Regions from separate parts of the Clostridium subterminale genome, predicted to be linked through region 3. Evidence: predicted binding sites of a transcription regulator. Region 3 holds the regulator's gene; each other region holds the start of a gene.
The links. Region 3 encodes LexA, which represses DNA repair genes until DNA is damaged. Its sites were predicted from a motif close to CNAACANNTGTTNG; they were not measured.
Positions count from the first base shown of each region.

Region 1: the regulator LexA is predicted to act here: its motif matches at 2,102-2,115, upstream of ABDZ93_RS02775 (putative DNA modification/repair radical SAM protein).
Region 2: the regulator LexA is predicted to act here: its motif matches at 1,295-1,308, upstream of ABDZ93_RS07765 (Y-family DNA polymerase).

Region 1 covers NZ_BAAACI010000001.1:538,873-542,159, forward strand. Annotated here, with positions in the region: gene ABDZ93_RS02755 (hypothetical protein) at 1-76, opposite strand, end outside; gene ABDZ93_RS02760 (hypothetical protein) at 310-711, shown strand; gene ABDZ93_RS02765 (EcsC family protein) at 821-1,537, opposite strand; gene ABDZ93_RS02770 (hypothetical protein) at 1,626-2,003, opposite strand; gene ABDZ93_RS02775 (putative DNA modification/repair radical SAM protein) at 2,166-3,287, shown strand, end outside.
Region 2 covers NZ_BAAACI010000005.1:37,916-41,202, forward strand. Annotated here, with positions in the region: gene ABDZ93_RS07725 (BaiN/RdsA family NAD(P)/FAD-dependent oxidoreductase) at 1-315, opposite strand, end outside; tRNA gene ABDZ93_RS07730 (tRNA-Glu) at 586-660, shown strand; tRNA gene ABDZ93_RS07735 (tRNA-Val) at 666-741, shown strand; tRNA gene ABDZ93_RS07740 (tRNA-Asp) at 756-832, shown strand; tRNA gene ABDZ93_RS07745 (tRNA-Glu) at 892-966, shown strand; tRNA gene ABDZ93_RS07750 (tRNA-Val) at 972-1,047, shown strand; tRNA gene ABDZ93_RS07755 (tRNA-Asp) at 1,061-1,137, shown strand; tRNA gene ABDZ93_RS07760 (tRNA-Thr) at 1,143-1,217, shown strand; gene ABDZ93_RS07765 (Y-family DNA polymerase) at 1,350-2,618, shown strand; gene ABDZ93_RS07770 (ATP-binding protein) at 2,675-3,287, opposite strand, start outside.
Region 3 covers NZ_BAAACI010000001.1:346,014-349,300, reverse strand. Annotated here, with positions in the region: gene ABDZ93_RS01900 (methionine gamma-lyase family protein) at 85-1,368, shown strand; gene lexA (transcriptional repressor LexA) at 1,445-2,053, opposite strand; gene ABDZ93_RS01890 (DEAD/DEAH box helicase) at 2,168-3,287, shown strand, end outside.

The DNA of each region.
Region 1 (3,287 bases), 190 kb from region 3:
AAAATATAACTCCTGATAAAAATTTGCTTTTCTTTTTATTTTGTTTTGTAGTTATTTCTTTTTGTCCATTAATCATTAAAAACCTCCATTTTATTAACACTTATTATTAAAGTAAATTTGTATTTGTAATAAATTATATTATCTTATATATATACTATCATATATATTTTAAAGCAAAATAGTAAATATATAGTTTATATGTTCTTTTTAATATTTATTGTCTATTTTTATAAATTTAAAAATATAATTTAGGCATAATTCCATACTATTCTTATATAAATATATTAGATGTCTATGTGGAGGTTATTTATGGCTAAAAAAACTAAACTCCTATTACTCCTATGTATATTAATTATTATATTGATAATCAACAAATGTTCAGCCACTGATGGCAACTACAAAACTAGGAAAGCTAAAGAACACACTTCAAAAAGCTCTATGGAAATGACCTATAAAAGTTTTAAGGGCTATAAATACAAAACACTTAAGTTAGACTCGAATGACCAGTTAACTATTAATATAAAGGTTGAAAATGAAGGTGGAAACTTGGCTATATCACTAATTGATGAGGATGACCGTATGTTATATAAAAACGAAAACATAGATAATTCTTTAATTCAAACTATAGTCATACCTCATGATGGAAAATATAAAATACAAGTAGAAGGAGATCATAGTGGGAGTTTTAAAATAAGTTGGAATGTAGATTAAATTTTACATTCCAACTTTTTTATTATATTTAACCTAAACTATACTACAATAATATAATATTTAAGAGTAGTTTTCCTTAGATATTATAAACTTATCAAATTTTTAAGTGTTAATCAAAATATCTTAGTCTATATCCATTCATAGCAGTATCACCTAGCTTTTCTACTAGCTTGTAGTTAGCTACAGCTCCTACTGCCCCTCCTATAACAGGTACGAGCTGAAAAAATTTTGCTAAATCTATATAATCTCTATATTCCTGTTGAAAGATTCTCCAATCAAAATTTTCTTTATCTAAAGGCAATTTATCTGAATACTCTTTCCAATTAGTTAATACGTGAAATACCTCTATTCTTCTTTTATCACTACAGAAAGCAATTTGAAATATGTAAAGAAGGTATAACCTCTCTCTATAATCTTTTGTGTCATAACCATATATGCTAGCAATTTCATATAATAGCTTAATTTTTATACTTAACAATATAGGAAAATCAGCTAAACCTATAAAAAAGCCACCAAATCCTGTGCTAGCTCCACTTAATGTTGCTGCCTTTCTATATAATTGAATCTTTTCCTTTACTAGCATTTCTCTCTCTATCGTAGGCATATATTTTATAGGTTCCAATGTAGTATATTCAGACCCTAAAATAACTACTTTAACCATATTCTTTATAACTTCTGTAACCATGACATGAAATTTTTCTGGAATGAATCTATTCATTTTATCTTGTATATTTTTAGAAAGATTATTCCCAAGGGTTGGTTTCTTCTCCATTTCCCTCTTCCATTGCATTAACTCCCCATATATTATATCTTCATATATATCCATCTCATCACCTTATTTCTTAAATATATACTCTATTTTATCACACTCCACATATTATTAACCAATAGTAAAAGAGCAGATTACTCTGCTCTTATTTACGTTTTTTTTGATTAGCACAACAATCTACTATGCTACCCACTAAGTTCTGAGACATGCATAAAATTGTACACATTAATTGACGATTTGAACACAGCACGTAATCTATCAATTGACTATTAATACATCTATAGTATTGAGAGTTTGTAGATACATTTTGACAATAAAGAAGTATTAAAATTAAAATAAGTAGTCTATCTTCCCTTCTTTGACATCTAACTTCTTTCGCATCTACAACTCCACCTACCCCACTGTCAGTGGAATCGCAATCACAATCGCAATCAAAATTGCAATCACAGTTACAATCACAGTTACAATTATCATTGCAATCACAGTTATCGTTACAATTACAGTTATCTTTACAATTGTTCATTTAATAACTCCATAATTCTTGCTATATTTTATGTTATGTAAGACACTTCAAATAAGTCACACTATATTACATAAAAATAAATTTTATTTTATTGACCACGAACAAACGTTCTGGTATAATTTTTATATAGATTATTTATTATGTGTTAGAAGGTGAATTTCAATGGAGATTAGTGAAAAACTTAGGATATTAAGTGGAGCTGCAAAATATGATGTATCATGTTCCTCATCTGGTTCTAATCGTGGAGGAATTAAAGGTGCTTTAGGTTCTTCTGCTCCTAGTGGTATATGTCACTCCTTTACTCCAGATGGAAGATGTATATCTCTTTTAAAAATTTTACTAACTAATTATTGCATATACGATTGTTCCTATTGTATTAATAGGAGATCTAATGATGTGGAAAGAGCTGCCTTTACTGTAGATGAAGTGATAAGTCTAACTATGAACTTTTACAGAAGAAACTATATTGAAGGATTATTTTTAAGCTCAGCAGTAATTAAAAATCCTAATCATACTATGGAACTATTAACATCAGTTGTTAAAAAGTTAAGAAACCAATTTAACTTTCGTGGATATATACATCTTAAAGCTATTCCTGGAGCTGATGAAGATTTAATAAAAGAAGCTGGGAAATATGTAGATCGAATGAGCGTAAATATTGAACTTCCATCTAATAATTCCCTAAAGCTCTTAGCTCCCGAAAAAAATAAAAAGGATATATTTTCTCCTATGAAATCCATAAAAAATAACATAATTATAAGTAATGGAGAGAGAAAATTATCTAAAAAGGCTCCTTTATTTGTACCTGGCGGGCAAAGCACTCAGTTAATTGTTGGTGCAACCAAAGAAGATGATTTAGATATCTTAAATCTTACAGAGAATCTCTATGACAACTTTTTACTTAAAAGAGTTTATTACTCAGCCTATATTCCAGTAAATAATGGTAAGAATTTACCCAATTTAAAAACCCCACCTACCCTTAGAGAGCATAGACTTTATCAAGGAGATTGGTTACTACGGGTATATGGTTTTAAAGCTGAAGAACTTCTTAATAAAGAAAATCCAAATTTTGATATAAACTTTGATCCTAAAACTAATTGGGCTCTAAATAACCTTAATATATTTCCTCTAGAAATCAATACAGCTTCCTATGAACTTTTAATTCGAATACCTGGTATAGGTATTCGTGGAGCTAAAAAAATTATTAGTGCTAGAAGAATTAGTTTTCTCACCTTTCATGATTTAAAAAAGTTAGGAGTGGTTTTAAAACGTGCTCAATACTTT
Region 2 (3,287 bases), on a different contig from region 3:
GAGAGATAAAGGATATATCTTTCCAGACTCCAAGGTACATGTATATATTCCTATAGATTTAAAAAAATTAAGTGTATATTCTAAATCATAGGTATTAATAATATCTTTAAAAAAGTCATTATTATCACTATGAAATCTTGATAAGGATAAATTTTCGTTAGTTAAATTACATCGTCCATTACCAGTAGTTAATAATTTCTTACCTACTCTATCGCTACCGTCTATTATAGCGACGTCTATACTTAAATCTTTTGCTTTAATTGCAGATACTATGCCACAGGATCCACCGCCAACAATAATTAAGTCATGATACAAAATAAAATCACCTCAAGCCTTTAAATATATTTGATAACATATTAACTAATATATTAACTATAGTATATAGAATTATACTATATATTAAAACTATAATATAAGTTTATGATTAAATTAAAATATATTTAATAAATAATATATTTTATGTATAAAATTTTGAAGAAAAAAATAAAAAAAATTATTTTTAAAATTTTGTTGACAAAAGTTTAAAATTTTTGTATTATAATAAATGTCGGATGGCCCGGCAAACACAAAAGCAAAATGACATATGGCTCCTTGGTCAAGCGGTCAAGACACCACCCTTTCACGGTGGTAACAGGGGTTCGATTCCCCTAGGAGTCACCATACTAGGTCGCATAGCTCAGCTGGGAGAGCACCTGCCTTACAAGCAGGGGGTCACAGGTTCGATCCCTGTTGCGACCACCACATAATCTTAATATGGCCCAGTGGCTCAGTTGGTTAGAGTGCCGGCCTGTCACGCCGGAGGTCGAGGGTTCGAGTCCCTTCTGGGTCGCCAAAATACTTTTTAAAAAGTATTGACATTAGATGAAAAATCTGATAAAATATAAAACATATGGCTCCTTGGTCAAGCGGTCAAGACACCACCCTTTCACGGTGGTAACAGGGGTTCGATTCCCCTAGGAGTCACCATATTAGGTCGCATAGCTCAGCTGGGAGAGCACCTGCCTTACAAGCAGGGGGTCACAGGTTCGATCCCTGTTGCGACCACCACATAATTTAATGTGGCCCAGTGGCTCAGTTGGTTAGAGTGCCGGCCTGTCACGCCGGAGGTCGAGGGTTCGAGTCCCTTCTGGGTCGCCACTTATGCTGGCATGGCTCAACGGTAGAGCAGCTGATTTGTAATCAGCAGGTTGTAGGTTCGATTCCTATTGCCAGCTCCAAAGATTCTGAATTAATTCAGGATCTTTTTTATTTTTTGAAATAATACATAAGTAACAAATAAATATGTCTTTACAAACGAATATTTGTTCGTTAAAATGAGAATGTAAGTTAATTTTGAGGATGTGATATTTGTGGAGAATAAGTCCAAAAGAATAATATTTCATATAGATGTTAACTCTGCATTTCTATCATGGACAGCTATAAATTTATTAAGATGTGGAGAAAGTGAAGTAGATATAAGAAAAATTCCTTCTATAATAGGTGGAAGTGTAGAAGATAGAAGAGGAGTAGTTTTAGCAAAATCAATTCCAGCTAAGAAATTTAATATAATAACCGGAGAACCTATTGTAGCTGCGTTGAAAAAGTGCCCTCAATTAAAAGTTTATCCACCAGAACATAAACTATATACAAAGTTTAGTAATGATATGTATAAACTATTAAAGCCATATTCTGATTTCATCGAAAGATATTCCATAGACGAAGTTTTTATGGAGGCAAGTCATTTTAAATATGACTATATGGAAAAGGCTAAAGAAATTAAAAGAAAAATAGAAAAAGATTTAGGTTTTACAGTAAATATAGGAATAGGAAATAATAAATTGTTAGCTAAGATGGCCAGTGACTTTTCAAAGAAGAATTCCATTCATACATTATTTAAAGAAGAAATAAGAGTAAAGATGTGGCCACTTAAAGTAGGTGATTTATTTATGGTTGGAAAAGCAGCAGAAAAAAAGCTTATAGATTTAAATATATTTACTATTGGAGATTTAGCAAATTATAATTTAAGTATCTTAAGAAATATATTTAAAAGCTATGCAAATATAATTTATGAATATGCCAATGGAATAGATGATTCACCTATTAACTGTGATAATTATGTAGATGTAAAAGGTATAGGAAATTCAACTACTACAAGCAAGGACATTTTAAGTGTAGATGAAGCATTAAAGGTATTATTGTCACTTACAGAAAGTGTAGCTAAGAGACTTAGAGCTAATAAATCTTTATGTGGTATTGTGGCTGTATCAATAAAGTCAAATGTATTTACAACTTATTCTCATCAAAAAAAGCTATTAACACCAACAGATTCTACTGAAGAAATTTTTAATTTAGTAAAAGCAATTTTTAAGGAAATGTGGCGTGGAGAACCTATAAGATTATTAGGAGTCAGAGTAACTAAGTTAAGTGATAATAGCATATATCAGAAATCTTTATTTGATGATGAAAAAATAGATAAACAAAGAAGCCTAGATAGTACTATAGATAAAATAAGAGAAAAATATGGAGATTCATCCATAATAAGATCTACTTTTATAAGCTCAAATAATAAAAAAGGCTTTGAAGAAGAAAAGCCGGAAGACTATTTAATGATGGGAGGCCTTTATGATTCTTTTAAATGACAAAGACATCCTAACTTAATGTAAATATAAGTCACGATGTCTTTGTTTAAATGAAATTATCTAGAGGATGCTTTACTATTTAAGTTTTTTTGAAGTCTTATATCATCACCATAAAACTTAAACAAAGTAAAGTTACCAAAAAGTCTAGATGTAATACGTTCTGAATATATAGATAATAATTCATCTAAAGAAAAATTGCTAGAAATTAACATCTTCTTGTTTCTTAGTAGCTTTGTATTGAGAAGGTTAAATAATTCAGATATAGCAAACTCTGATGATACCTCTGTACCTAAGTCATCTATTATAAGTAAATCACAATTAATTAGGTGATCTTCTAGAGTTGAGTTGTTATTAAATCTTATATCTTTTAGATTTTTAATCAACTCTTCAGAAGTCTTATATACTATAAAATATCCGTTATCTGTTAATTCTTTTGCTATACAGTGAGATAGAAAAGTTTTTCCAGTACCTGGATTACCATAAAAAAGAAGATTTTCTGATGTAGACTCAAAGTTTGCTATATATCTAAAGCACTGATTTACTATGCTTTTCATATTTTCTTTTGGACTATATTTTTCACGACCATTTCTTTTATCACTATAGAAGTCCATTTTAAAATTAGCAAAATTATGATCATCTGAAACTATGAATAAATCACTATTTCTATAA
Region 3 (3,287 bases):
TATGAATATTAAGGAATTATTTGCTTAATATTCATAGCTATGTTAGTATTAGAATGTTATTTTATGTTTAAGGAGCGATTTTTTATGATAGAAAAAACTAAAAAGTTTTTAATAAATAACTTTAAAATAAATGAAGGGGTTTTTAAAGTATCAGAACAGGCCTTAAAGGATATTCAAGATCAATTTTCTATGATGGATGATATTCGCGAATATAATCAATTAAAAGTTCTTAATGCTTTGCAAGCTGAAAGAGTTAGTGATATGCATTTTACTAATTCCAGTGGATATGGTTATGGGGATGTTGGTAGAGATACTTTAGATAAGGTTTTTGCTAGAGTATTTAACACAGAAGCTGCCCTAGTGCGTCCACACTTTGTAAATGGAACTCATGCTATTGGATGTGCTTTATTTGGTAACTTACGCCCAGGAGATACAATGCTTAGTATATGTGGTTCACCTTATGATACTTTACATAACATTATAGGAATAACTAAGGATGTAAACATAGGATCTTTAAAGGAATATGGGGTAAACTATAATCAACTAGAGTTAACAAGTGCAGGTAAAGTTAATGTTGAGGAAGTACAAAGAGTTTTAAGAAAAGATTTAAGTATAAAGTTAGTACATATTCAAAGATCTACAGGATACGGTTGGAGAAATGCACTGTTAGTAGATGAAATAGGTGAAATAATAAAGGCAATTAAAGATATTAATCCAGAAGTAATTTGCTTTGTAGATAACTGTTATGGCGAATTTATAGATACTATTGAGCCAACAGATGTAGGAGCTGACCTTATAGCTGGATCTTTAATTAAAAACATTGGTGGAGGAATTGCTCCAACAGGTGGTTATATAGCAGGTAAAGAAGTCTATGTAACTCAAGCAGCTTATAGATTGACCATACCAGGGATAGGGGGAGAGTGTGGTTCTACCTTTGGCGTTATGAGAAGCTTATATCAAGGATTATTTTTAGCTCCCCATGTAGCTGTAGAAGCTGTAAAGACAGCTATATTCTGTTCAAGGGTAATGGAACTTCTAGGATTTGATGTATTGCCGAAATATGACACTAAGAGAAGTGATATCATACAAGCTGTTAAATTTAATGATAAGGATAAATTAATTCATTTTTGCAAGGGAATTCAAGCTGGTTCTCCAATAGATTCCTTTGTAGAGTGTGAACCTTGGGCTATGCCTGGCTATGAAGATGAAGTTATTATGGCTGCAGGTGCATTTATACAAGGTTCTTCAATAGAACTTTCTGCTGATGCTCCAATAAGAGAGCCATATATAGCATATCTTCAAGGTGGATTGACCTTTGATCATGGTAAAGTAGGAGTTTTAATGGCTATATCTAGAATATTATCTTAACTATGAGTTAAATTAATAGGTATATAATAAATCTATATTATTATATAAAAAAATATTAAGAAGCTATAATAGCTTCTTAATATTTTCTATAAATTCCTGAAAGTTTACCTAAGATTTTGCAATTATCTACAATTATTGGCTCCATAGTAGAGTTTTCTGGTTGTAATCTAATATGCCCATCTTCTTTAAAAAATCTTTTTATAGTGGCTTCATTTTCTATTAAAGCAACTATAATATCACCGTTAGAAGCAATAGAAGTTTTTTCTATTATAGCTAAGTCTTTATCATGTATTCCAGCTTCTATCATACTGTCTCCTTGGACTTTCAGTATAAATAATTCATTTGTACTGTTTACAAAATCAAGGGGTATAGTTAGATAATCTTCTATACTTTCTTGGGCAAGTATAGGTATTCCAGCTGTAACTTTACCTATAATAGGAATATCAATCATCTCTTTTTTATTATGAGGTTCTTGTAATAATTCTATTGCCCTTGGTTTAGTTGGGTCACGTCTTATTAATCCTTTTTTCTCAAGTCTAGTAAGATGACCATGAACTGTAGATGTTGAACTTAAATTTACAGCTTCACAAATTTCTCTAACTGAAGGTGGATACCCTTTAGTATTAACTTGATTTTTAATAAACTCATAAATTTCTGATTGTTTACCACTTTTAATATCAATCATGAAAACACCTCTCAATCTAGATAATTATACCATAATGAGTGAAGAATATCAAACTTTTGTTCCCATTAAGGAAGATTATTCTAGGAAATTTAAATAAAAACTGGAGATGAAAAAATGAAAAATTTTTTAGAACTAAATATAAATGCAGAAATAATAAAGGCGTTGGAGAAATTAAAAATAACTAAGCCAACTCCGATACAAGAATTATCAATTCCTAAAATATCAGCAAATATAGATGTTATAATGCAAAGCGAAACAGGTAGTGGTAAAACATTGGCTTACTTGTTACCTCTAATTGAAAGAATTAATTATGAAAAAAGAGAGAATCAATTTATAGTGTTAGTTCCTACTCATGAATTAGCCCTTCAAGTAAATGAAGTTTTAAATACTTTAGCAGATAAATCAGCTTTGGATATAAAATCTACTGTTATCATGGGAGATGTAAATATAAAAAGGCAGGTTGAAAAATTAAAGGATAAACCTCAATTTGTAATAGGGTCTCCTGGAAGAATACTAGAACTTATAAAAATGAAAAAAATAAGTGCTCATACAGTTAAAACTATAGTAATTGATGAGTGTGACAAACTTTTAGATAAAAATAATTTAAATATGGTGAAGGATGTTATAAAAACTACACTTAGAGATAGACAATTAGTAATGACTTCTGCAACTTTAACGGAGGAAGCTTTAAATATAGGCGAAAGTTTAATGAAATCTCATGAAATGATAAAGTGTAACAATGATACAACTATAAACCCTAACATAAACAATTTTTATATAGTTTGTGATAGAAGAGATAAAATACTTATCCTTAGAAAGTTAATGGCAAGTATAAAACCTAAAAAAGCCATTACTTTTATTAATAAAAGTGAAGAAATAGAAATATTAACTTCTAAGTTAAAATATCATGGATTAAATGTAGATGGAATACATGGTAGTTTTGTTAAAAATCAGAGGCAAAAAACCATGCTAGACTTTAAAGCAGAGCGTATAAATCTGTTAGTGTCTTCTGACTTATCAGCAAGGGGATTAGATATAGAAGATGTTACTCATATATTCAATGTAGACTTACCAGAAGATATGAATACCTATGTTCATAGAAGTGGTAGAACCGCTCGAGGAGATAAAAGTGGCACAGTTATATCTATTATTTCCCCTAAGGAGATAGCACAGTTAAAATCTTATAGTACAAAACTAAATTTTAATCTTACTGAAAAAACTATATCTCACGGAA